DNA from 2 places in the Halomonas sp. IOP_31 genome. Region 1 is predicted to be linked to the other one. Evidence: predicted binding sites of a transcription regulator. Region 1 holds the regulator's gene; the other holds the start of a gene.

Evidence for each region. The regulator PhoB, encoded in region 1, activates phosphate uptake and scavenging genes when phosphate is short. The targets are predictions, from matches to a motif close to TGTCATANNNNTGTCANA.
Region 2: K7I12_RS06370 (PstS family phosphate ABC transporter substrate-binding protein) is a predicted target of PhoB. The motif match lies at 4,056-4,073, and genes of this name have one in related genera.

The regions. Positions count from the first base shown of each region.
Region 1 is NZ_JAIRBP010000032.1:24,256-36,076, reverse strand. It holds gene K7I12_RS14345 (RidA family protein) at 1-24, shown strand, start outside; gene K7I12_RS14340 (SDR family oxidoreductase) at 53-928, opposite strand; gene K7I12_RS14335 (hydrogen peroxide-inducible genes activator) at 998-1,924, shown strand; gene recG (ATP-dependent DNA helicase RecG) at 1,921-4,002, shown strand; gene yccS (YccS family putative transporter) at 4,026-6,200, opposite strand; gene K7I12_RS14320 (hypothetical protein) at 6,301-6,660, opposite strand; gene K7I12_RS14315 (HU family DNA-binding protein) at 6,762-7,037, opposite strand; gene K7I12_RS14310 (FAD-dependent oxidoreductase) at 7,155-8,318, opposite strand; gene K7I12_RS14305 (chorismate--pyruvate lyase family protein) at 8,413-8,976, shown strand; gene ubiA (4-hydroxybenzoate octaprenyltransferase) at 9,006-9,911, shown strand; gene phoB (phosphate regulon transcriptional regulator PhoB) at 10,015-10,704, shown strand; gene phoR (phosphate regulon sensor histidine kinase PhoR) at 10,714-11,821, shown strand, end outside.
Region 2 is NZ_JAIRBP010000008.1:48,653-60,473, forward strand. It holds gene hrpA (ATP-dependent RNA helicase HrpA) at 1-59, shown strand, start outside; gene K7I12_RS06350 (MlaA family lipoprotein) at 235-975, shown strand; gene K7I12_RS06355 (PP2C family protein-serine/threonine phosphatase) at 988-2,166, shown strand; gene K7I12_RS06360 (STAS domain-containing protein) at 2,153-2,662, shown strand; gene K7I12_RS06365 (Bcr/CflA family multidrug efflux MFS transporter) at 2,818-4,029, shown strand; gene K7I12_RS06370 (PstS family phosphate ABC transporter substrate-binding protein) at 4,133-5,161, shown strand; gene pstC (phosphate ABC transporter permease subunit PstC) at 5,262-6,518, shown strand; gene pstA (phosphate ABC transporter permease PstA) at 6,541-7,707, shown strand; gene pstB (phosphate ABC transporter ATP-binding protein PstB) at 7,734-8,591, shown strand; fluoride riboswitch at 8,640-8,721, shown strand; gene crcB (fluoride efflux transporter CrcB) at 8,813-9,211, shown strand; gene K7I12_RS06395 (acetyl-CoA C-acyltransferase) at 9,352-10,539, opposite strand; gene K7I12_RS06400 (TetR/AcrR family transcriptional regulator) at 10,655-11,257, shown strand; gene K7I12_RS06405 (SDR family NAD(P)-dependent oxidoreductase) at 11,258-11,821, shown strand, end outside.

The DNA of each region.
Region 1 (11,821 bases):
GCAATCATGGTGATCGGCGACTAGCCTCGTCGCCGACAGGGCGCTGCGCCGCTCAGGCCTTCTCGGGGCGGGTCGCGGCGCCGGTGGCCAGCAGTTCGGCGTAGCCTTCGCGGAAGGTCGGGTAACGAAAGCGGTAGCCGGTCTCGCACAGCCGGGTGTTGTTGCAGCGCTTGCTCGAGCGGCGCTTGAGCGGCGACTGCATGGTTGCGCTCGACTCGACCTTGAGGCGCTGCGCCAGCCAGGCGGTGACCTCGTGCAATGGCACCGGCTCGCAGTCGCTGGCCAGGTAGAGCGTGTCGATCTCGCGCTCGGCCAGCGTCATTTCGATCAGGTGGGCAAGCACTCCGGCGCAATCGTCGCGATGGATGCGGTTGGTATACATCGGCGGAATCGCCGCGCCCATGCGGCCCTCGCGCACCTGCTGGATCAGCCGGTCGCGGCCGGGCCCGTAGATGCCCGAGAAGCGCACCACGGTGCCCGGCAGCGAGTGCGCCTGCAGCGCCTGCTCGGCGGCCAGCATCAGTTGCCCGGAAAAGCCGTGCGGCTCGGTCGGGGAGTGCTCGTCGACCTGTTCGCCGTCCTGCTGGGCATAGACCCCGGTCGAGGACACGAAAAACACCCGCTTGGGTGCCGCCTCGCGCCGGCCGAACTCGTCGAGCACCGCCTTGAGGCCATCGAGGTAAGCGGCCCGATAGGCCGTTTCATCGAAATGGTCGGCGCTGGCCACATAAACGATAATGTCGGCCTCGGGCAGCTGCGCAAGCGCCGCCGAATCGTTGAGATCGAGCGCCAATGGCTCGATCGGCGTATCGTCGAGGGATTGCGGATGGCGACGCACGCCGATCACGCGATGACCGGCTTCCGCCAGCTGCAGGCCCAGCGTCGTTCCGATGTCGCCGCAGCCCAGAATAAGACTCGTATTCTTCACCTTTACCTGGCTCCTTGGTAAAACGAAGTCATTCATCGATGCAATAGGATAGCCCTCTCGGCCCCACTCATGACTCTAACAGAACTTCGCTACATCGTAACCTTGGCGCAGGAGCGCCACTTCGGGCGTGCCGCCGAGCGCTGCTTCGTCTCGCAGCCCACGCTGTCGGTGGCCGTGAAGAAACTCGAAGAGGAGCTGGGGGTGGCGTTGTTCGAGCGCTCCAAGTCCACCGTCCAGGTCACGCCGCTGGGCGAGAAGGTGATAAGCCAGGCCCAGCGCGTGCTCGAGCAGGCCAGCGTGATCCGCGAGCTGGCCAACGAAGGCAAGGATCAGCTGGCCAGCCCGTTGCGCATCGGTGCGATCTACACCATCGGCCCCTACTTATTCCCCTACCTGATCCCCGAGCTGTCACGCAGCGCGCCGCAGATGCCGCTGTACATCGAGGAGAGCTTCACCGCCGAGCTGCGCCGCAAGCTCAGAAGCGGCGAGCTCGACGCGATCATCGTCGCGCTGCCGTTCACCGAGGCCGACGTGGTCACGCGAGCGCTCTATGAGGAGCCCTTCGAAGTGCTGATGCCCAGCGATCATCCCTGGACGCGCAAGGCGACCATCGACAAGGAGAACCTGCTCGACGAGCGCCTGCTGCTGCTCGGCGAGGGCCATTGCTTCCGCGATCAAATCCTCGAGGCCTGCCCGGCGATCGGCACCCACCTCAACAGCCCGAGCAACACCTTGACCGCCGAAGGCGGCTCGCTGGAGACGATCCGCCACATGGTCGCCTCCAAGCTCGGCGTCACCGTGCTGCCGCGCTCGGCGATCGGCACCAATCATTACGAGTCCGGATTGCTCGAGAGCCGGCCCTTCACACCCACCGCGCCCAGCCGTACCGTGGCGATCGCCTGGCGGGCCAGCTTCCCGCGGCCCAAGGCGATCGATGCGCTGATCGCGGCGATCGACGCCTGCCAGCAGCGTCATGTCGACCCTGTGCCGGCATGAGCGAGCTCGACCAACCGGTCAACGCGCTCGACGGGGTCGGCGAGGCGCTCTCCGCCAAGTTGGCGCGGCTGCGCATCGATACGCTCGGCGACCTGTTGTTCCATCTGCCGCTGCGCTATCAGGATCGCACGCGGATCACCCCGATCGGCACCCTGCGCGCCGGCATGGAGGGCGTGGTCGAGGGCGAGGTGGCCGCCGCCGACGTGGTCAAGGGCCGCCGACGCAGCCTGCTGGTGCGGCTCAAGGATGGCTCGGGGATCATCAGCCTGCGGTTTTTCCACTTCTCGCCGGCCCAGCAGCAGCAGTTCGCCCCCGGAGCGCACGTGCGCTGCTTCGGCGAGGCGCGCGCCGGCGCCACCGGGCTCGAGATCTATCATCCCGAGTATCGCCTGCTGAAATCCGGCGAGACCCCGGTCGAGGACCATCTGACGCCGATCTACCCGACCACCGTGGGGCTGACCCAGCCGCGCCTGCGCGGACTGATCGGCCAGGCCCTGAAAATCCTTGCCGGCGCGCCGCAGGCGCTGCCCGACGGCATTCCCGAACCGCTGCGCGAACGCTTCCGGCTACCCGAGCTGCACGCCTGCCTGCGTTACCTGCACGAGCCGCCACCGGATGCCGATCTCGAGCGGCTCGCCGCCGGCACCCACCCCACCCAGCGCCGGCTGGCCCTGGAAGAGCTGCTCGCCCACCAGCTCAGCCTGCGTCAGGTGCGCCTGCGCATCCAGGCCGACGGCGCGCCGCCGCTGCCCAGCGGCCGCGGCCTGCAGACGCGCTTCGTCGCCCAGCTGCCGTTCTCGCTGACCGGCGCCCAGCGGAGGGTGCTCGACGAGATCGCCCGCGACCTGGAAACCGCCCAGCCGATGCTGCGCCTGGTGCAGGGCGACGTCGGCTCGGGCAAGACGGTGGTCGCCGCGCTGGCCGCGCTGGCCGCCATCGCCGGCGGTTGCCAGGCGGCGGTCATGGCGCCCACCGAGATCCTCGCCGAGCAGCATTTTCGCAATTTCCGCGACTGGTTCACGCCGCTGGGCATCGACGTCGCCTGGCTGGCCGGCAAGCTCAAGGGCAAGGCGCGCCTCGACACCAAGGCGGCGATCGCCGACGGCCGGGCGCAGGTAGTGGTGGGCACTCATGCGCTGTTCCAGGAGGACGTGCACTTCCAGCGCCTGGGCCTGGCGATCGTCGACGAGCAGCATCGCTTCGGCGTCCACCAGCGCCTGGCGCTGCGCCAGAAGGGCGAAGCCGGCGGGCTGACCCCGCATCAGCTGATCATGACCGCCACGCCGATCCCGCGCACCCTGGCGATGAGCGCCTACGCCGATCTCGACCTGTCGGTGATCGACGAGCTGCCGCCGGGGCGCACCCCGGTGCAGACCGTGGCGGTGCCCGACGAACGCCGCCCCGAGGTGGTCGAGCGCATTCGCCGGGCCTGCGACGCCGGTCGCCAGGCCTACTGGGTCTGCACGCTGATCGAGGAGTCAGAGGCATTGCAGTGCCAGGCTGCCGAAGCGACCCGCGACGCGCTGACCGAGGCGCTGCCGGCACTCGCCGTCGGCCTGGTCCACGGGCGCATGAAGGCCGCCGAGAAGGCCGCGGTGATGGACGCCTTCAAGCGCGGCGAGCTCGACCTGCTGGTCGCCACCACGGTGATCGAGGTCGGCGTCGACGTGCCCAACGCCAGCCTGATGATCATCGAGAATCCCGAACGCCTGGGGTTGTCGCAGCTTCATCAGTTACGCGGGCGGGTGGGGCGCGGCGATACCGAGAGTTTCTGCGTGCTGCTCTACCGGCCGCCGCTGTCGGCGCACTCCCGCGAGCGGCTGGGGGTGATGCGCGAGACCACCGACGGCTTTCGCATCGCCGAGAAGGATCTCGAGCTGCGCGGCCCCGGCGAAGTGCTGGGCACCCGCCAGACCGGCCTGGCGCAGATGAAGATCGCCGATCTGGAGCGCGACCGCGATCTGCTCGAGCGCGTCAGCCCGCTGGCCCGGGCGCTGCTCGAGGAAGCGCCGGATGCCAGCGCGCCGCTGATCCGCCGCTGGCTGGGCGAGGAAGCGGGCCGCTACGGCCAGGTGTGAGACGCGCCCTTACTACGTCTCGCTCAGCCCTCCTGGGCCGCCAGCCGCGCCGCCGCATCGCGCAGCGCCACCAGTTGACGGCTGATCAATGACAGCTGAGTCTGCAGCAAGCGGCGCTCCTCGCTGCTTTCCTCCATCGCCTGGGCCTGCAGCGCCAGGCCGCGCGCTTCGGCATCATCCAGCGCCGGCATCGTGCCGCGTTCGCGCAGCCGCCCGGCGATCGCCTCGAGATCGTCGCCGATCGCCTCGGCGGCCTGGCGCAGCGTGGCGTCGTCGGCCAGCGCGCGGGTCTCGCCGCGATGCGCGCCGAGCGCCGAAAGATAGCTGAGCAGGGTGTGCGAATGGCCAAGGAAGCGAAAGCCGACCTCGGCGTCCTTGCGGAAATGCCCGGGCTCCAGGCGCACGTTGGCGAGCAGTGTGGACAGCGCGGCGTCGGCGTTGTGGGCGTTGCGCCGCGCCAGCCGGTAGTCGAGATCGTCCTGCTTGCCGCCGATGTACTGGCTGACGATCTCGCGCAGGTAGCGCACGCTGGCGATGAGCGTCTCGGCACCCTGGCGATGCAGCCGCCGGCCCTGCCAGTCGGGCAGGATCAGCATCACCGCCAGGCCGGCGATCAGTGCCCCGACCAGGGTATCGAACAGCCGTGGCCAGATCAGCCCGAAGCCGTCGCCCACCTGATTGAAGCTGCACAGCACCAGCAGCGTGATGGCGGCGGTGGCGACGATGTAGTGCCGCGTCCGGCTGGCGAAGAACACCACCCCGGCGAGTACCGCGATCGACAACTGGATCAGTTGGCCGGGAAACAGCGAGATCAGCGCCCAGCCGGCGACCAGCCCGACCACCGTGCCGACGATGCGCTGCCACAAGAAACGCCGCGTAGCGCCAAAATTGGGCCGGCACACGAACAGGCTGGTGAGCAGGATCCAGTAGCCCTGGGCGGGATGCACCAGGTGCAGCACGCCGTAACCGACCATCAGCGTCACCGACAACCGCAGGGCATGACGGAAGATCGGCGAGGCCGGGGTAAGGTGCGACAGGAGGCGGTCGCGCACGTCGCGCAGCCCGCGCGGCGAGCGGTCGTACAGGCTGCTGTCTGGATGCTCGTCGCGGGCGTCGGGGTTCTGCGCCCCGCTCAGCTGGTGCTCGAGGGTGGCCAGGTTGTCGGCCAGCGCGTCCAGCGAGTGCAGCAGTCCGCGCCATTCGGGGCGCCGCTGGGCATGCAGGTAGTCGAGCGAGGCGCTCAGATCGCGCAGCGCCTGTTCGCTCTGACCATGCTCGAACGGCCGGCGCATCAGCAGCGCCCGGGCCAGCGAGCGGCAGCCCCGGCCCTGCTGGTCGAGCAGCCGCTGGCAGCGAAACAGCACATCGTGATGAAAGAACGCCTCGGCCAGCTCACCGTAGGGGTAGTGCGAGGAGCTGGCGCGCTCGTGGATGTCCTGGGCGATGAAGTACAGCCGCAGGTAGCGATTGAGCTTGTGCGCGCTGCGCTGGCCCTCGAGGCGCCGGAAGATCATCTCCTTGGCCTGGTTCAGGGCATTGACCACCCGGCCGTTCTGCTCGGCCAGCGCCAGCCGGCGGGCCTCGATGTCGAGTCCGCGCAGCGGTTCGAACAACAGCGCCTTGAGGCGCAGGTACTCGCCCAGCTCGCGAAACACCAGCGCCATGCTCAGCTTGAGCGGCTGGCGCGAGAACAGCGCGCACCAGACCACCGAGATCACGCCGTACCAGGCCGCACCGATCACCAGCAGCAACGGCTCGCGCCACAGCTCGCCGAGCGCCACGCTGTCATGACGCTCAAGATCGATCATGGTATAGATCGCCAGGATCAGCGTGGCGTAGGCAATGGTGGCGTAGCGCTGGCCCACCGCACCGAGCATGGTCATGGCGAACGTCGACAGCGCCAGGCCCACGGCGAACGCCCAGGGGTAGCCGAACAGCATTTCCACCGACAGCGCGGCGATGCTGAAGCAGGCGAGAGTCGCGCCCAGCGCCTTGAGTCGGCCCTGCCAGCTGTCGTCGGTCTCGGCCAGCGCACTGGCGATGATGCCCAGAAACAGCGGGATCAGCTTGGCCATGTCGCCGAGCTGCCAGCAGACCAGCAGCGCCCCGACCAGCGCAATGAACACCCGCAGGCTGTAGGCGAAGGTATCCAGGGTCCACAGGCGTCTGAGCGGCTGATCGAGCAGGCGGGGCAACATAAGCGGAAATCGTGTCCTGTTGCGGGAAGGGCTGGCTTCTCCAAACTACGACTTTAGTTTAACGTCAATCACCGTTCGAGTCGTGCGGATAATCGCTCGCTCAGCGCAGCTGGCCGAGCAGCTTCTGCAGACGTTGCAGATCGCGGGAGTCGCCGACCAGCCGGACCCGGCCGTCGATCATGCCGTCGAGAAAGGCCCGCTGGGTGGGTTTCTTGAGAATGGCCAGGGCGCTGTCGGCGTCGCGAAAGCGCAGTTCCAGATCGAGATCCACCGGCAGCCCGGGTGCGCTGTCGATAGCTTCGGCGGTCATTCGATAGTGCCGGGCGATGCGCAGGTCCTCGGTGGCGATGCCCCAGTCGAGGCGGCCGTTGTCGCGCAGCAGCTCGCCAAAGCGCCCCTGACGGCGACGCGCGCGCTTGAGCATCCAGCCGAGTAGCCACAGCAGCATTCGCAGCTTCATGAAGCATCCAGAATTGACGATGAGCGCAGAGCGCGTGCCGGCTGCCGGGCAGCCGGCCTGGCGGAGAAACCCGGGTCAGCGGGTTCTCCGCAACACGCCGTCTACTTGGAGACGGCGTCCTTGAGGGCCTTGCCGGCCTTGAAGGCGACGGTCTTGCTGGCCGGGATGGTCAGCGACTCGCCGGTCTGCGGGTTCTTGCCGGTACGGGCCGCCCGCTCGCGCACGGTGAAGGAGCCGAAGCCGATCAATGACACGTCCTGGCCCTTGGCCACGGTACCGGTGATCTCGTCGAGGATGACGTTGAGTACCTGACTGGCCTTGTCCTTGGAAAGATCGGCACGCTCGGCGATCGCCGCCGCGAGTTCTGGCTTGCGCATAAAGCCCTCCTGATTTGGCTGATAAGACAGCGGTCGCTACCGCCGCTTGTTGTTTTTCATGTCGTGGGTGTGTGCGATGTAACCGCGGCCGGCAGGCCGGCGGGCGATATGACGCCACTAGATTAGCAATGCCGGTGCGGCCCGCGCCAGTTCGACTTTCCGCCGCACGCAGGCGCCTGTCAACGCAAAGCCCATTAAACGCTCGTTTTCGTCCTCGGCAAGCGCGGTCAAATCGCTGCCTTGGCCCTCGATCCGCCAGCGCGCGGGGGCTGTGCGCGGGGGCAGCGCGACCACCGGGCAGCACGGCGTCTTGACGATCACCGGCCATGGCCCGTAGCGCACCGCGCTCGGGGTGCCGGCCAGCGTCGCCGCCAGCGCCTTGACGCTGGCCTGCAGCGGCTGCACGTACATCGCATTGATCCCGTCGACGCAGGCCACGTCGCCCAGCGCGTAGATCCCCGGCGCCGAGGTGCGCAGCTGACGGTCGGTATGGATGCCCGCCGCGCTGGTCTCGAGTCCGGCCGCGTGCGCCAGCTCGCGGCGCGGCGCCAGGCCGGTGGCGACCAGCACCAGATCGGCGTCCAGACCGTGGCCGTCGTCCAGCGCCAGGCGCAGGTCGCTGCCGTCGTGGGCGAGCGCGGTCACGCTGCGCCCCAGGTGCAGATCGATGCCGGCAGCGGCCAGCTCCCCGGCCAGCGCCCGGCCCAGCGGCTCGGGCAGCAGGCGCGCCAGCGGTGCGCTTTCCGGGGCCACCAGCGCCACGCCGTGTCCGCCGGCGGCCAGATCGTTGGCGTACTCGCAACCCACCAGGCCCGCGCCGACGATGGCGACCCGTGCCGGCCGCTCGAGTGCGGTGAGCGCGGCATGAAAGGCGCGATAGTCGTCGAGGTCGTTGATCGTGAACACCCGCCGGTGCCTGAGCGCCGCATCGATCATGAAGGGCGGCTGCGGCGCGGCGCCGGTGGCGATCACCAGCTCACTGTAGGCCAGCCGTTCGGCCCCGATGTGCAGCTCGCGCGCGGCCGGATCGAGCGCCTCGACCCGGGTATAGGTGCGTACCACCAGCTGCAGTTCGTCGGCCACGGCCAGCGCCGAGCGCGTGGCCAGCGCACCCGGTGCCAGGCGCTTGGCGAAGCCGGTGGAGAGCAGCGGCTTGGCATACTCGTCGCCGCCGTCGGCGGTGATCAGGGTGATCGGCCGGCCGGGCTGGCGGGCACGTAGCTGGCGAGCCAGGCCCAGTCCGGCCATGCCGCTGCCGAGGATGGTCAGGGGTGCATTCATGCGCAGTCCGACAGGCTCCTAGGCCGTGGAGTGGGCCGCCCATGGTACACTAGCGCGCCCAATCTGACCCGGCCCGAGACCACAGGAGAGCACCGTGCACGAGGCCCAGCCCCGCCATGCCGCACCGCCACGCTGGCCCCGTTGGCGCCCCGCGGCGGCCTGGCGCATGGCGATGAGCCCGGCCTGGTGGCAGTGGCTGGCGAGCCGCGACTCGCTGACGAGGCGGCTGGTCGCGGCCGGCGGCGGCGACTTCCGGGTACGTCTGTTGACGCAGCGCATCGCGCGCGCCCGCGCCGACGAAGCGCGGGCGCTGGGCATCGCGCCCGGCCAGCGGGTCTGGTGTCGCGAGGTGGCGCTGTGCGTCGGCGGCCGGCCCTGGGTCGTCGCCCGCTCGGTGGCGCGACTCGCCAGCCTGCGCGGCCAACGCCTCAATCAGCTCGGCGAGCGCTCGCTGGGCAGTTGGCTGTTTCGCCAGCCGGGGCTGGTCCGCGGTCCGATCGAGATCATCCGCCAGCCGCCCGCCCTGCACGGCGAAGCGGGACTCTGCGAGACGTGCTGGTCGCGCCGCTCGTTGCTGCGTCACGGGCGTTTCGCGGTGCTGGTGCAGGAATTCTTCCTGGTACGCATGGCGGATGAACTGGGGCTGGCCAAACGCTAGACTAGCGGGGATCGTCTCCGGAGGCACTCATGCAGCAACCCAGCTCGCCCCCCACCGGCCTTGCGCGCTTCAGCCCGGCGCGCCTGCCCGCTTTCCTGCAGCTGACCCGCCTCGACCGGCCGATCGGCACCTGGCTGTTGATGTGGCCGACGCTGTGGGCGCTGTGGATCGCCGCCGAGGGCCTGCCCGAGCGCGCCACGCTGCTGATCTTCATCGCCGGGGTGTACGTGATGCGCGCCGCGGGCTGCGTGATCAACGACTACGCCGATCGCCATTTCGACGGCCACGTCAAGCGCACCCGGGACCGGCCGCTGGCCACCGGGCGAATCGGCGAGGGCGAGGCCAAGGTGCTGTTCGGCGTGCTGGTGGCGCTTGCCTTCGTGCTGGTCTACCTGACCAATCCGTTCACCATCATGCTGTCGCTGGGCGGCGTGGCGCTGGCGTTCATCTACCCGTTCATGAAGCGCTACACCCACTGGCCGCAGCTATTCCTCGGCGCGGCCTTCTCGTGGGCGATCCCCATGGCCTTCGGCGCGGTACTCGGCGAGTTGCCGGCCGACGCCTGGCTGCTGTTCTTCGCCAACGTGGCGTGGACGGTGGCCTACGACACCCAGTACGCGATGGTCGACCGCGACGACGATCTCAGGATCGGCATCAAGTCCACCGCGGTGCTGTTCGGCCACTACGACCGGCTGATGATCGGCCTGTTGCAACTCGCCACGCTGACGCTGCTGGCGGTGGTCGGCACCCGCCAGGCGCTGGGCGGGTTTTTCTGGGCCGGCCTCGCGGCCATGGCGCTGATCTTCGTCTACCAGCACTGGCTGATTCGCGAGCGCTCGCGGGAGCGCTGCTTCCGGGCGTTTCTCAACAACCACTGGGCGGGACTGGTGCTGTGGGCCGGACTGGCGCTGGCGCTATGGCCGAGCGCCGGGTGACTTCCCGCCCGCCGCGATTGCAGCGGCGCGGCGCTTGTCACAAGCTTGTCATGTCGAGACGGTGTAATCGTCATCGACCTGTCATTGGTGGAGATCCGGCAACATGACATCCAAGACCGTACTGATCGTCGATGACGAGTCCGCGATCCGCGAGATGATCGCCGTGGCGCTGGAGATGGCCGATTATCGCGTTCTCGAGGCCGACAACGCCCAGAGCGCCCACGCCCTGATCGTCGACGATCAGCCCGACCTGCTGCTGCTCGACTGGATGATGCCCGGCACCAGCGGCATCGAGCTGGCGCGGCGGCTCAAGCGCGAGGAAACCACCGCCGAGCTGCCGATCATCCTGCTCACCGCCAAGAGCGAGGAGGACAACAAGATCCTCGGCCTCGAGGCCGGCGCCGACGACTACATCACCAAGCCGTTCTCGCCGCGCGAGCTGGTCGCGAGGCTCAAGGCGGTGCTGCGCCGGACCACGCCGCGCGGTATCGAGGACGCGGTCGAGGTCGAGGGGCTCACGCTCGATCCGGCCAGCCATCGGGTCTCCGCGCATGGTCAGTCGCTGGAGATCGGTCCTACCGAGTACCGCCTGCTGCAGTTCTTCATGACCCACCAGGAGCGCGCCTATACCCGCGGCCAGTTGCTCGATCAGGTGTGGGGCGGCAGCGTCTACGTCGAGGAGCGCACCGTCGACGTGCATATCCGCCGCCTGCGCAAGGCGCTCGGCGAACCCCATCAGCACCTGATCCAGACCGTGCGCGGTACTGGCTACCGCTTCTCGACCAGACTCTGAGAGACCGCGATGTACTACTGGACCAACGAACTCTGGCGGCTGGGCTATCTGGTCGGCGGGCTGGGGCTGTTGGGCTGGGTGCTCGGCGAGCCGGGCTGGGGGCTGGCGGTCGGCCTGGGGCTGTTCGTGTTCATTCACCTGCGCCATCTGCGCGAGCTGTACGTCTGGCTGACCTATCATCCTGGTCGCGAGCCGCCGGTGGGCAGCGGCGTGTGGGGCGATCTGTTCGATCGGCTGTACAAGTACCAGAAGAGCCAGCGGCTGACCCAGCAGCGCCTGCGCGACGTCATCCGCCGCGTCCAGGAATCCTCCGAGGCGATGCGCGACAGCGTGGTGATGCTCGACAGCCGTGGCGACCTGGAGTGGTGGAACAGCGCCGCCGAGCGCATGCTCGGCCTGCAGACCCGCCACGATCGCGGCCAGCACATCACCAACCTGCTGCGCGCGCCGCGTTTCGTCGATTATTTCAATGCTCGCGACTATCGCGAGCCGCTGACCCTGCCCTCGCCGCTGCGCGACGACCTGATCCTGCAGTTTCAGATCACTCTCTACGGCGACGACGAACGGCTGGTGATGGCTCGCGACATCACCCGCCTGCACCGCCTCGAGCAGATGCGCCGCGACTTCGTCGCCAACGTTTCCCACGAGCTGCGCACGCCGCTGACCGTACTTTCCGGCTATCTGGAAACCTATGCCGCCCTGACCGAGGACATGCCGGACGAGCAGTTGCCGCCGCGCTGGCAACGCGGCCTCGACCAGATGCAGGAGCAGACCACGCGCATGCAGAATCTGGTCGACGACCTGCTGCTCTTGTCGCGCCTGGAAACCGATCATCGCCTGGAACAGGAAAGCCGCGTCGACGTCGCCGCGCTGCTCGAACAGGTCGCCGCCGATACCCGCGCGCTGAGCGAAGCGGGGCATGTCGTGCGCGTCGATATCGACACGCACCGGGGGCTCGCCGGCATCGAGCAGGAACTGCGCAGCGCGCTGTCCAACCTGGCCTTCAACGCGGTGCGCTACACGCCGCCGGAATCGACCATCACGCTGCGCTGGCGGCCCTGGCGGGACGGCGCCGCCCTGGAGGTCGAGGACGACGGCGAAGGCATCGATCCGGTGC
Region 2 (11,821 bases), on a different contig from region 1:
TATCCGCCAAGCGTCTCGAACGCCGCTGGGCCGAGATCACCGGTCGTCATGAGGCCTGAGGTGCCCAACGGGCGAGAGGCGGCTCGGCCGCCGTGAGGAGAACGCCATGACACACGCCGTGATTAGCGCTTTCCAGCGGCATTGCGATGATCTTCCGGCCAGCGCGCTGGGGGTGGTGTGTTCCTTCGGAGCCGGCTACAGTGCCGGCAGCATAATGTTACTAAAGGTGAGCTGATGGAAAACTTAGGTAAAGCAACTCTGGGGCTCGTTGCCGCGGCCACGCTCGCCGGCTGTGCCAGCCAGGCGCCGCAGGACGTCAATCCGGCGGACCCATGGGAAGGCTTCAACCGTCGCGTGTTTGCCTTCAACGAGACTATCGACCGTTACGCGTTGAAGCCGGCTGCCCAAGGCTACGATTTCATCACGCCGCAGCCGGTACAGGATGGCGTCGGCAACTTCTTCAGCAACCTCGGCGAGCTGCGCACGATCATCAATAGTGCCCTGCAATGGAAATGGGCCAATGCCGGGGTCGCCTCGGGGCGCTTGCTAGTCAATAGCACATTGGGGCTGGGTGGCGTCCTCGATCCGGCCACCCAGATGGGCTGGAGCGTGCGTGAAGAGGACTTCGGCCAGACGCTGGCGGTGTGGGGCGTCGGCGAAGGGCCTTACGTGGTGCTGCCGCTGCTCGGCGGGCGCACCCTGCGCCATGCCAGCGGGCTACCGGCGGACTGGTATACCGACCCGGTGACCTACGTCGAGGACGACGCCACCCGCTATGGCCTGCGCGGTCTCGAGCTGATCAATTACCGGGCCAGCGTGCTCGACCAGGAGCAGTTGATCCAGGGCGATCGCTACAGCTTTCTGCGCGATACCTATCTGCAGCAGCGACGCTTCAAGGTCAATGACGGCGAGCAGGGTCGCGACAGCTTCGCCGATGACGACTTCGATTTCAATGCGGATGATTTCGCAGAGTGAGAACTCGACTCCATGGTCAAGTCCCCTACGCTGATCGGTCTTCTCGACCGCCCCGGTGAGGCGCGTGATGCGCTGGCCGCGGCACTCGGCCTGGGCGCCTCCTATACGGTGACCGTTGCCGAGCATGTCGACGCGCTGCCCGCGGAGGTCGTGCTGATCGTTGCGCACGTGCGCGCGGTGAGCCTCGACGACTGGCCGCTGCTGGCGCGTCGGCTACCGACGATCGTGGTCACCGAGACGCGCATCGACGACGATCTGCTGCCGGCGGTCGACGCCGGCCTGGTCGACTATCTGGTCGAGCCGCTGCGCCACGCCGATGTGCTCAGGCGCCTGGTGGCGCGGGCCCTGGAGCATCGGCAGCTTGCCGAGGAACATGCCCGGGACCGTGCGCGACTGGCTGAGCTCAACGAAAACCTGGAAACCCACCTGGCGCTGCTGCGGCTCGACCAGCAAGCCGGCTGGCATATCCAGCGCAAGCTGCTGCCGGCGCAGCCGCTGGCGATCAATGGCGTGGCTTGCGATTACTGGTTGGCGCCATCGCTCTATTTGTCGGGTGATTTCCTCGATTATCAGCGTTTCGATGGCCGTTACAGCGTGTTCTACTTCGCCGATGTCTCGGGGCATGGCGCTTCGTCGGCCTTCGTCACGGTGCTGCTGCGCTATCTGTGCAACCGCTGGCTGGGCGAATGGGATGGGCAGCGCCCCGAGGCTCTGGCGCCTCGCTGGCTGGCCCAGCTCAACCGCGAGCTGCTCGACACCGGCATCGGCAAGCACGTGACGCTGTTCGTCGGGGTGATCGACCATGATCAGCGCGAGGTGCACTATTCGCTGGGCGCGCAATTGCCGATGCCGGTGCTGGTCGACAGAAGTCGGGGCGAGGTCGACGTATTGCGTGGTGAGGGCATGCCGGTGGGGCTGTTTCCGAACGTGGAGTATCCCGCCTATCGCGTGTCGCTGCCGGCGAACTTTCGCCTGTGGCTGTGTTCCGACGGGGTGCTGGAAGGCCTGCCGGGCAAGACGCTGACGGCACGGCTTGACGATCTCAAGCGACGCATCGTCGTCTGCGACGATCTGGCTACCTTGCGCACCGCCTTGATGGCGGGCGAGCAGGATGCCGCCACGGGTGGCGAAAAACGACCGGATGATTTGACTATTATGACGCTAAGCGGATTCGATCATGACAACGCATGACGGGCGATTGAAGGCGGCGTTCGATGGCGGCGTTTTCGTGCTCAAGTTATGTGGGGATGTTCGCTTGACCCTGTGTGCCACGCTGGACAATGAAGCCCAGCGACTGGCGGACATGCCGGGATTGACGACGGTGATCGTCGATCTGCGCGAGGCGACCAATGTCGATTCCACGGCGCTGGGCTTTCTGGCCAAGGTCGCTCTGGCGGTCAAGGCGCGGCTCGACCATCCGCCGACGATCGTCGTCGATCATCCCGACGTGCGCCGGATGCTCGACGTCATGGGCTTTTCGCGCTATTTCACGCTGGTCCAGGCGCCGATCGCCGAGCCGGCGGGCGGGCTGGCCGAGCTGCCGGCGGTAAAAGCCGACGAGGAGGGACTGCAGGAGCGCATCCTCGAGGCCCATCGCATCCTGATGCGCATGAACGAGCACAATCGTGCGGAGTTCCAGCCACTGGTCGACCTGCTCGAGGCCCAGCAGCAGCGCAGCGACTCCTGAAGTAGCGCGTTCCCCCCCGCATACTGGAGTCCCGGCCCATGGCGACGATGACATGCTGTCCGCCTGGGCCGTCCCGACGGGCCGGTCAAGAGCTGCTACCATTAGCGGCTCGTTGGGTCCCTCCCGGTTATTCGTCCGCCTTGACAAGGAGCGTTATGTTGCAGCTCGATGCGCGCCGCGTGGCGCTATTGGTGGCAGCCAATACGGCGCTTGCGCCATTGGCCATCGATGCTTATCTACCGGCCATTCCGGCGCTGGCCGCGGCGGTCGGGGCCAGCGTGCACCTGACCGAACTGTCGGTCAGCCTGTTCCTGTTCGGGTTCGCCGTCGGCCAGTTGATCTTCGGCCCGTTGTCCGATCGGTTGGGGCGGCGTCCGGTGCTGCTCGGCGGCATCGTGGTGTTCCTGCTGTCGAGCCTGGCGATCACTCAGGTCGAGAGCCTCGAGGCGCTATGGGCGCTGCGCTTTGTGCAGGCATTGGGCGGCGGGGCCTCGGTGGTCAACTCGGCGGCGATCGTGCGCGACTGCTTCAGTGGCCGCGAAGCGGCCAAGGTGCTCTCGACCATGGTGATGATCCTGATGCTGGCGCCGCTGGTCGCGCCGGCGCTGGGCAGCCTGCTGCTGTATCTTGCCGACTGGTGGCTGATCTTTGCCTTCCTGGCGCTTTATGCGGTCTTTCTGCTGTGGCTGTTGGGTCGCTATCTGCCCGAAACCCACGGCCGCGATCCCGAGGCGCCGAGCTTTGCCCAGGTTCTGGGCAATTATCTGACGGTGCTGCGCCATCGCGAGGCGATGGGCTATATCTGCGCGGTATCGATGTCGTTTGCCGGCATGTTCGCCTTCATTACCGGTTCGCCCTTTCTGTACATGGAGTATTTCGGCTTGTCACCGGCGGTCTACCCGTTCGTGTTCGGCGCCAACATCCTGATCATGGCCGGTTCCAACCGCATCAACATCCGCCTGCTCAAGCGCTCGTCGCCGCAGCGCAACCTGCTGTGGGGGCTGGGCATCCAGTTCGCTGCGGGGCTGGCATTGGTGGTGCTGTTCGCCACCGGGCTGGCTTCGCTCTACACGGTGGCGCCGCTGCTGATGGTGTTCGTCGGCATGCAGGGGCTGATCGGGCCCAATGCGATGTCGTCGATGCTCGATCATTTTCCTACAATGAGCGCGACGGCAACGGCGATGCAGGGCAGCATCCAGTTCTCCTCCGGGGCGCTGGCCGGCGTGCTGGTCGGTGCCTTCGAGATCCCCAGCGCCTGGCCGATGGTACTGACCATGATCGGCGCTTCGATCGCCGGCAACCTGGGAGTGCGTGTACTCTCGGGGCAGGCGCTGCGCGCGCAGAAACTGGCGACCGAGCAGGCGTAGTCACGTGCAAGGCCGATTGGCGATCGTGTCATGAAGCTGTCATCTTGGTTAGGCATCGTGTGTCGGGCGAAAGTTGAACACTCTCATCGACAGGAGTTACACAATGAACCGCATCCTCAACAGCCGTATCGTGAAGACGACCGCGATCGCCGCTGCCGTGATGGGCGTCGCAGGCGTTGCCCAGGCGCGTGAGCAGCTGCGCATCGTCGGCTCGAGCACGATCTACCCATTTGCCAGCTATGTCGTCGAGGAGTTCGGCGCGACCACCGATTACCAGACGCCGGTCATCGAGTCCACCGGCTCAGGCGGCGGCCTGAAGCTGTTCTGCGAAGGTGTCGGTGAGGATACGCCGGATATCACCAATGCTTCACGGCGCATCAAGACTTCCGAATTCGAACGTTGCCAGCAGAACGGCGTGACCGACATCACCGAAGCGGTGATCGGCTATGACGGTATCGCCTTCGCCGAATCCAGCAGCAACGAACCGATCGACCTGACTCGCGAGCAGATCTTCCTGGCGCTGGCCGCCAAGGTGCCGCAGGACGGCAAGCTGGTTGCCAACCCCTACCAGAAGTGGAGCGACATCGACCCCTCGTTGCCCGATCGCGAGATTTCCGTCTATGGTCCGCCTACCACCTCCGGCACCCGTGACGCCTTCCAGGAACTGGTCATGGAAGCCGCCTCCGAAGACATGCCAGCCTATGGCGGCGATGGCTATACCGACATCCGCTCGGATGGCGCCTATATCGACGCCGGCGAGAACGACAACCTGATCGTCAAGCGCCTGGCCGAGGACACCAAGGCCTTCGGCATCTTCGGCTACTCGTTCCTCGAGGAGAACACCGACACGCTGATCGGCGCCAGCATCGATGGCGTTGCGCCGACCCCGGACGCGATCAGCTCCGGCGAGTATCCGGTCTCCCGCTCGCTGTTCTTCTATATCAAGAACCAGCACGCCGAGTCCGTGCCGGCGATGTACGAATACGCCAATCTGTTCATGACCGAGAAGATGATCGGGCCGATGGGGTATCTGAAGGGGCTGGGGTTGATTCCGCTGCCCGAGGAGATGCGTAGCGAACAGCGTCAGGCGGTCGAGAACCAAGAGAAGCTCGAACTGGCCGACCTCAAGTAATCATGTCGCTGCATGAAACGGTGGGGCCGGTGGCGCAAGCCGCCGGCCCGCATGCATGCAGGGTGGCCCTGAGGGAGCGGACTCCTGCCAAGAGAATGTTATGTCGACCAACCTGATTTATCTGCTTTTCGGTGGCGTGCTGTTGATGCTGGGGCTGGTTGCCTTCTTCGCGGCGCGTGGCAAGGCGACACGCACACGCGTCTCTGGCGTGGCGATGTTTGCCCAGCCCGATCAGTACGCCTGGTTCTCAGTGCTTGCCACGGCCGGCCCGGCGATTCTGGCCGGCGCGCTGGGCGCCTTCGTGCTGCTGCTGCTGGGCGCCGAGATCCCCGTGGTGTACTTGCTCTCGGCCAGCATGGTGATTGCCGCCATCGGCCTGTTCGTCGGACTCAAGCAGGTGCGCCCCGACTTTCATGCCCGCCAGGCGATCGAAAGGGTCATTCGCCTGGCGCTGGCTACGGCGGCCTTGATGTCGATCGTCACCACGGTAGGCATCCTGCTGTCGATCGTCTCCGAAGCGATCCGCTTTTTCCAGATGCAAAGCCTGTGGGACTTCATCTCCGGGACCACCTGGGCGCCGGGCGACAGTTTCCTGGCTTCCGCGGGGCGTGCCGGCGAAGGCGCGGGAGGAGCGCAGTTCGGTTCGGTGCCGCTGTTCGCCGGAACCTTCCTGATTTCGCTGATCGCCATGCTGGTGGCGATCCCGGTGGGGCTGATGGCGGCTATCTACATGGCCGAGTTCGCACCGCCCAAGGTACGCGACCTGGCCAAGCCGGTGCTCGAGGTGCTCGCCGGGATTCCCACCGTGGTCTATGGCTTCTTCGCGGCAATCACCATTGCTCCGATCATCGTCGACGTGGCCGGCTTCTTCGGTCTCGATGCGTCCTACAACAACGCGCTGGCACCGGGGGTGGTGATGGGGATCATGATCATCCCGTTCATTTCGTCGCTTTCCGACGACGTGATCAATGCGGTGCCCGACAGCATGCGCGAAGGCTCGCTGGCACTGGGCATGACCAAGGGCGAGACCATTCGCAACGTGGTGCTGCCGGCCTCGCTGCCGGGGATCATCTCCGCTTCGCTGCTGGCGGTGTCGCGGGCGCTGGGCGAAACCATGATCGTGGTAATGGCCGCCGGCATGCGCCCCAACCTGACCGCCAACCCGCTCGAGGACATGACTACCGTGACGGTGCGCATCGTCGCCGCGCTGACCGGCGACCAGGAATTCGAAAGCGCCGAAACCTTGTCCGCGTTCGCGCTGGGACTGGTGCTGTTCGTGGTCACGCTGATCCTCAACATGGTCTCGGTCCTGATGATTCGTCGCTTCCGCGACAAGTACCGCACCAACACCCTGTGACACGACGAGGAATGTTGCGCTCATGAGCCAATCCTTTGACGAGATCACCGCCCAGCTGAAGCGGCGTCATCGCCGCTCGGCGCGCCTCAAGTACCTGTCGATGGGGGCGCTGATCCTGGCGGCGGCGTTTCTGCTCGTTTTCATCGGCGACATGCTGGTCAAGGGCCTGCCGGCCTTCCAGCAGGCGCAGATTCAGGTCGAAGTCCGCTACAGCGAGCAGGCGCGTGAAATTCCGCCGGCCGCGGTCGACGATGACGTGCGCGCGCTGGTCAGTCGCGGTTATCTGCGCCTGATCCCCAGGCGTATGGACGCAAATCCCGAGCTGCTGGGCACCACCCGCATGGAGTGGGTGCTCGCCGACAGCTCGGTTGATCAGTATCTCAAGGGTAACGAGGACGCCCTGCGCGCCAGCGAGGTCCGCGTGGTCGAACGCCTGGTCGAGGCCGGGCGCGCCGAGTTGCGTTTCAATACCACGTTCTTCACCAACGGCGACTCCAAGATGGCGGAACTGGCTGGCATCGCCTCGGCGGCGATAGGCACCGTCCTGACGCTGATCGTGACCATGCTGGTATGCTTTCCGATCGGCGTGATGACGGCGGTCTATCTGGAAGAGTTCGCCCCCGACAACCGGCTGACCCAGCTCATCGAGATCAACATCAACAATCTCGCGGCGGTGCCGTCGATCCTGTTCGGGCTGCTGGGCCTGGCGATCTACATCAACTTCTTCGGCGTGCCGCGCTCATCGCCGCTGGTCGGCGGCCTGACGCTGGCGCTGATGACGCTCCCGGTGATCATCATCACCACGCGCTCGGCGCTGCGCAGCGTGCCGGACGGCATTCGCCAGGCGGCGTTCGGGGTCGGCTGCTCGCGCTGGCAGGTGGTGCGCGATCATGTACTGCCGTTATCCCTGCCCGGCATTCTGACCGGCTCGATCATCGGCATGGCCCAGGCGATGGGCGAGACCGCGCCCTTGATCATTGTCGGCATGGTGGCCTTCATCCCCGATGTCGGCGGTTCCTTCACGGATGCCGCGACGGTGATGCCGGCGCAGATATTCACCTGGGCCGGAGAGCCTGACCGTGCCTTCGTCGAGAAGACGGCCGGCGGCATCCTGGTGCTGCTGGCGGTGCTAATCTCGCTCAATGCCACGGCGGTGTGGCTGCGCAAGAAATTCGAACGGCGCTGGTAAGTCACCACTTTGCATAGGACAAGATCATGCTGAACGAGCAAACTGTCGAAAGTCGCGATAAACCCCATGGCGTGCAGCGTCAGCCGGCGCCCGGTGGGCCGGTAAGCCGCAACGAGAAGGCCAATCACGAACTGAGCATCCGCGTGCGCGATCTCAACCTGTGGTACGGCGACAACCAGGCGCTGAAAAATATCGACATCGACGTCTACCAGCGCAACGTGACCGCGCTGATCGGTCCGTCGGGCTGTGGCAAGTCGACCTTCCTGCGCTGCCTCAACCGCATGAACGACCTGATCAAGGGCGTGCGAGTCAGCGGACGGGTGGAAATGGACGGTCGCGACGTCAATGACGCCAGAATGGACGAGGTCGCGCTGCGCCGTCGGGTCGGCATGGTCTTCCAGAAGCCCAACCCGTTTCCCAAGTCGATCTACGAGAACGTCGCCTACGCACCGCGCATGCACGACCTGGTCGGTCGCAAGGCCGAGCAGGACGAACTGGTCGAGCGCGCACTGACCGACGCCGGGCTGTGGAACGAGGTCAAGGACAAGCTGCAGCAGCCCGGTACCTCGCTGTCCGGCGGTCAGCAGCAGCGGCTATGCATCGCCCGAGCGATCGCCGTGCAGCCCGACGTGATCCTGATGGACGAGCCCACCTCGGCGCTCGATCCGATCTCGACGGCGACCATCGAGGACTTGATGGACAAGCTCAAGCAGCAGTTCACCATCGTCACGGTCACCCACAACATGCAGCAGGCCGCGCGCGTCGCCGACTACACGGCGTTCTTCCACCTCGGCGAGGTGATCGAATACAACGACACGCAGATGATGTTTTCCAATCCCTACACCAAGAAAGCCGAAGATTACATCACCGGTCGCTACGGCTGATCACCCCCTGGGGCTTCTTGAACCGCAGCCGGCGGGCGTGGTAAACCTACCGGCCACGGAGATGGCATTCCTCCGGGTCTTCAAGACCGAACCACCGCCCGTCACGGCGGTTAATGATGCCTGCGAAGCGCCCGAGGTGCGTAGCAGGCATCGTATGTCCCTTCCTCCCGGCCGCTTCGCGTTGCTTTCGTTTCCCTTGTAAATGACAGGACGAAGAACGCATGTGGTTATCGATATTGGCCATCGGCGGCGGCGCGGCACTAGGCGCCAACTTGCGCTGGCTGCTGAGTCTCTGGCTGAATGCGCTGTTTCCCACGCTGCCGCCCGGCACGCTGCTCGCCAATTTGCTGGGTAGCTGGCTGATCGGCGTGGCCTTCGCGTCGTTCGCTCAGATGCCGTCGTTGTCGACGGAATGGCGACTGTTCGTGGTTACCGGCTTTCTGGGCGCGTTGACGACCTTCTCGACGTTTTCCATCGAAATGCTCGCCAATATCCAGACGGGCCGCTGGGGCATGACGCTGGCGGGCATCGCCCTGCACGTCGGCGGTTCGCTGGGCATGGCCGCGCTGGGCATGGCGACGTTCGGCGCGCTGCGCCATCTGGCGGGGATGCTGAAATAGGCACTCGCTCGGGTGCTGAAATAGGCTCTCGCTCGGGTGCTGAAATAGGCTCTCGCTCGGGTGCTGAAATAGGCACTCGCTCGGGTGCTGTCAGGATGCTGGGAACGCCCGCTGGCCGATCGGCGCCAACGAGCGCGGTGTCAGTCGGCGAGTTCGACGGCGATTGCCGTGGCCTCGCCGCCGCCGATGCACAGGCTGGCGATGCCGCGCTTGCCGCCGCGTCGGCGCAGTGCGTTGAGCAGCGTGACGATGATCCGCGAGCCGGTGGAACCGATCGGGTGGCCCTGGGCGCAGGCGCCGCCGAAGACGTTGACCTTGTCGTGATCCAGCCGCAACTCGTCGATGGCGATCAGCGTGACCACGGCAAAAGCCTCGTTGATCTCGTAGAGATCGACGTCATCGGCCGACCAGCCGAGGCGCTCGAGCAACTTGCCGATCGCGCCCACCGGAGCGAGGGTGAATTCGCTGGGGTGCTGGGAATGCGTGGCATGGCCGAGGAGCGTGGCCTGCACCGAGGCGCCGACGGCCTCGGCCGCGCCACGGCTGGCCAGGATCAGCGCCGAGGCGCCGTCGGAGATCGAGCTTGAGTTGGCGGCGGTGATGGTGCCGTCGCGACTGAAGGCAGGGCGCAGCGTACGGATCTTGTCGAGGCGCGCCGCGAACGGCTGCTCGTCATGCTCGACCACGCTCTCGCCATGGCGCGAGGCGACCGTGACCGGGGCGATCTCGGCGTCGAGTTCACCGGCTTCGTGCGCCGCCATGGCGCGCTCCAGCGAGGCGATGGCGAAATCGTCCATGCGTTCGCGGGCGTAGCCCCGGCCATCGGCGACCTGCTGGGCGAAGGCGCCCATCAGCTGTCCGCTCTCGGCGTCCTCAAGGCCATCGAGGAACATGTGATCCTTGAGTTCGCCATGGCCCAGGCGATAGCCGCCGCGGGCGCGGGTCAGCAGGTGCGGGGCGTTGGACATCGACTCCATGCCGCCGGCGAGCAGGATCTCGCCGCTGCCGGCGCGAATCAGGTCGTGGGCGAACATGGCGGCCTTCATGCCCGAGCCGCACAGCTTGTTGACGGTGGTCGCGCCGCGCGCATCGCTGATCCCGGCCTGGCGCATCGCCTGGCGTGCCGGCCCCTGCTTGACCCCGGCGGGCAGCACGCAGCCGAGGATGCCTTCGTCGATGGCGTCGGCGTCGATGCCGCCACGCTGGATGGCGGCACGGATGGCGACGGCGCCGAGCTGCGGTGCGCTCAGGCTCGACAGGCTGCCGAGCATGCCGCCCATTGGGGTGCGCGCACCGCCCAGGATGACGATATCGCTCGTTGAAGACATGGCGTTCTCCACTCTCGTTATTCGATGGGGCCGGCATGGCTGCGTTGACCGCCGGGTGGCCCTATGCTTTGCTCGGTAAAAACCAAGCAAACGCTCGTGTTCAGGTCCTGGCTCAATGACTTTAGTGAACGCCTCACCCCGTCGCAAGGAGTTGGTCCGGATCGCCGCTCGTCTGTTCGTCGAAGAGGGCTTCGACCGGACCACGGTGCGCATGCTGTCCCAGGCGATGGGGATCAAGTCGGGCAGCCTGTTTCACCACTTCAGCGACAAGCAGGCGATTCTCCGCGCGGTGATCGAGATCGGCATGCAGCATGCGCTGACACTGGCGCGTGGGTCGCTGGCCGAGGCCGGATGCTCGCCCGAGGTGCGCCTCGATGCGCTGGCGCGGGCGCACCTCGAGACGTTGCTGACCGAGCGCAATGCGCATGTCGTGGCGCTCTATGAATGGCGGCGTCTGGACGCTGCTTCGCGGGATCACCTGATCCACCTGCGTGACGCCTACGAGTCGCTGTGGCAGAAGGTGGTCGACGAAGCGCTGGAGGCCGGGCTGATCCACGGCGATCGCTTGCTGGTGCGGCGTTTCGTGCTCGGCGCGCTCAACTGGACGGTGCGCTGGTACGACCCGGCAGGGCCGCGCTCGCCCGAAGCGCTGGCCGGCGAACTGCTTGCCATGCTGAGCGGCCGCGCGTTGGCCGCCGCACAAACGGAGACACGCTGAATGCAATTGACCGAACGTACCTTCCTGATCACCGGCGCCGCCTCGGGGCTGGGCGCGGCGACCGCCGAACGGCTGGTGGCCGGCGGCGCCCGGGTGGTGCTCTGCGACCTGAGCGAGGCCGTCGAGGCGCTTGCCGAACAGCTGGGCGAGGCGGCCTTGGCGTGCCGCGGCGACGTCACCGATGGCGACGCCATGCAGTCCGTCGTCGATCGCGCGCTGGAGTGGGGCGGTTTGTATGGCGGTTTGCATGGAGTAGTGCACTGCGCCGGGGTGGTCAGCGTCGCCAAGCTGCTCGATCGCGACGGCAAGCCGGCGGATCTCGAGGCCTTCGCACGCACCGTCAACGTCAATCTGGTGGGCACCTTCAACGTGTTGCGACTGGCGGCGGCGGCGATGGCGCGCAACGAGCCGCAGGGCGAGGATGGCGAGCGCGGAGTGATCATCGACACGGCGTCGATCGCCGCCTTCGACGGCCAGGTGGGCCAAGCCGCCTACAGCGCGTCCAAGGCCGGGGTGGCGGGCATGACCCTGCCGCTGGCCCGCGAGCTGTCGCGCCACGGCATC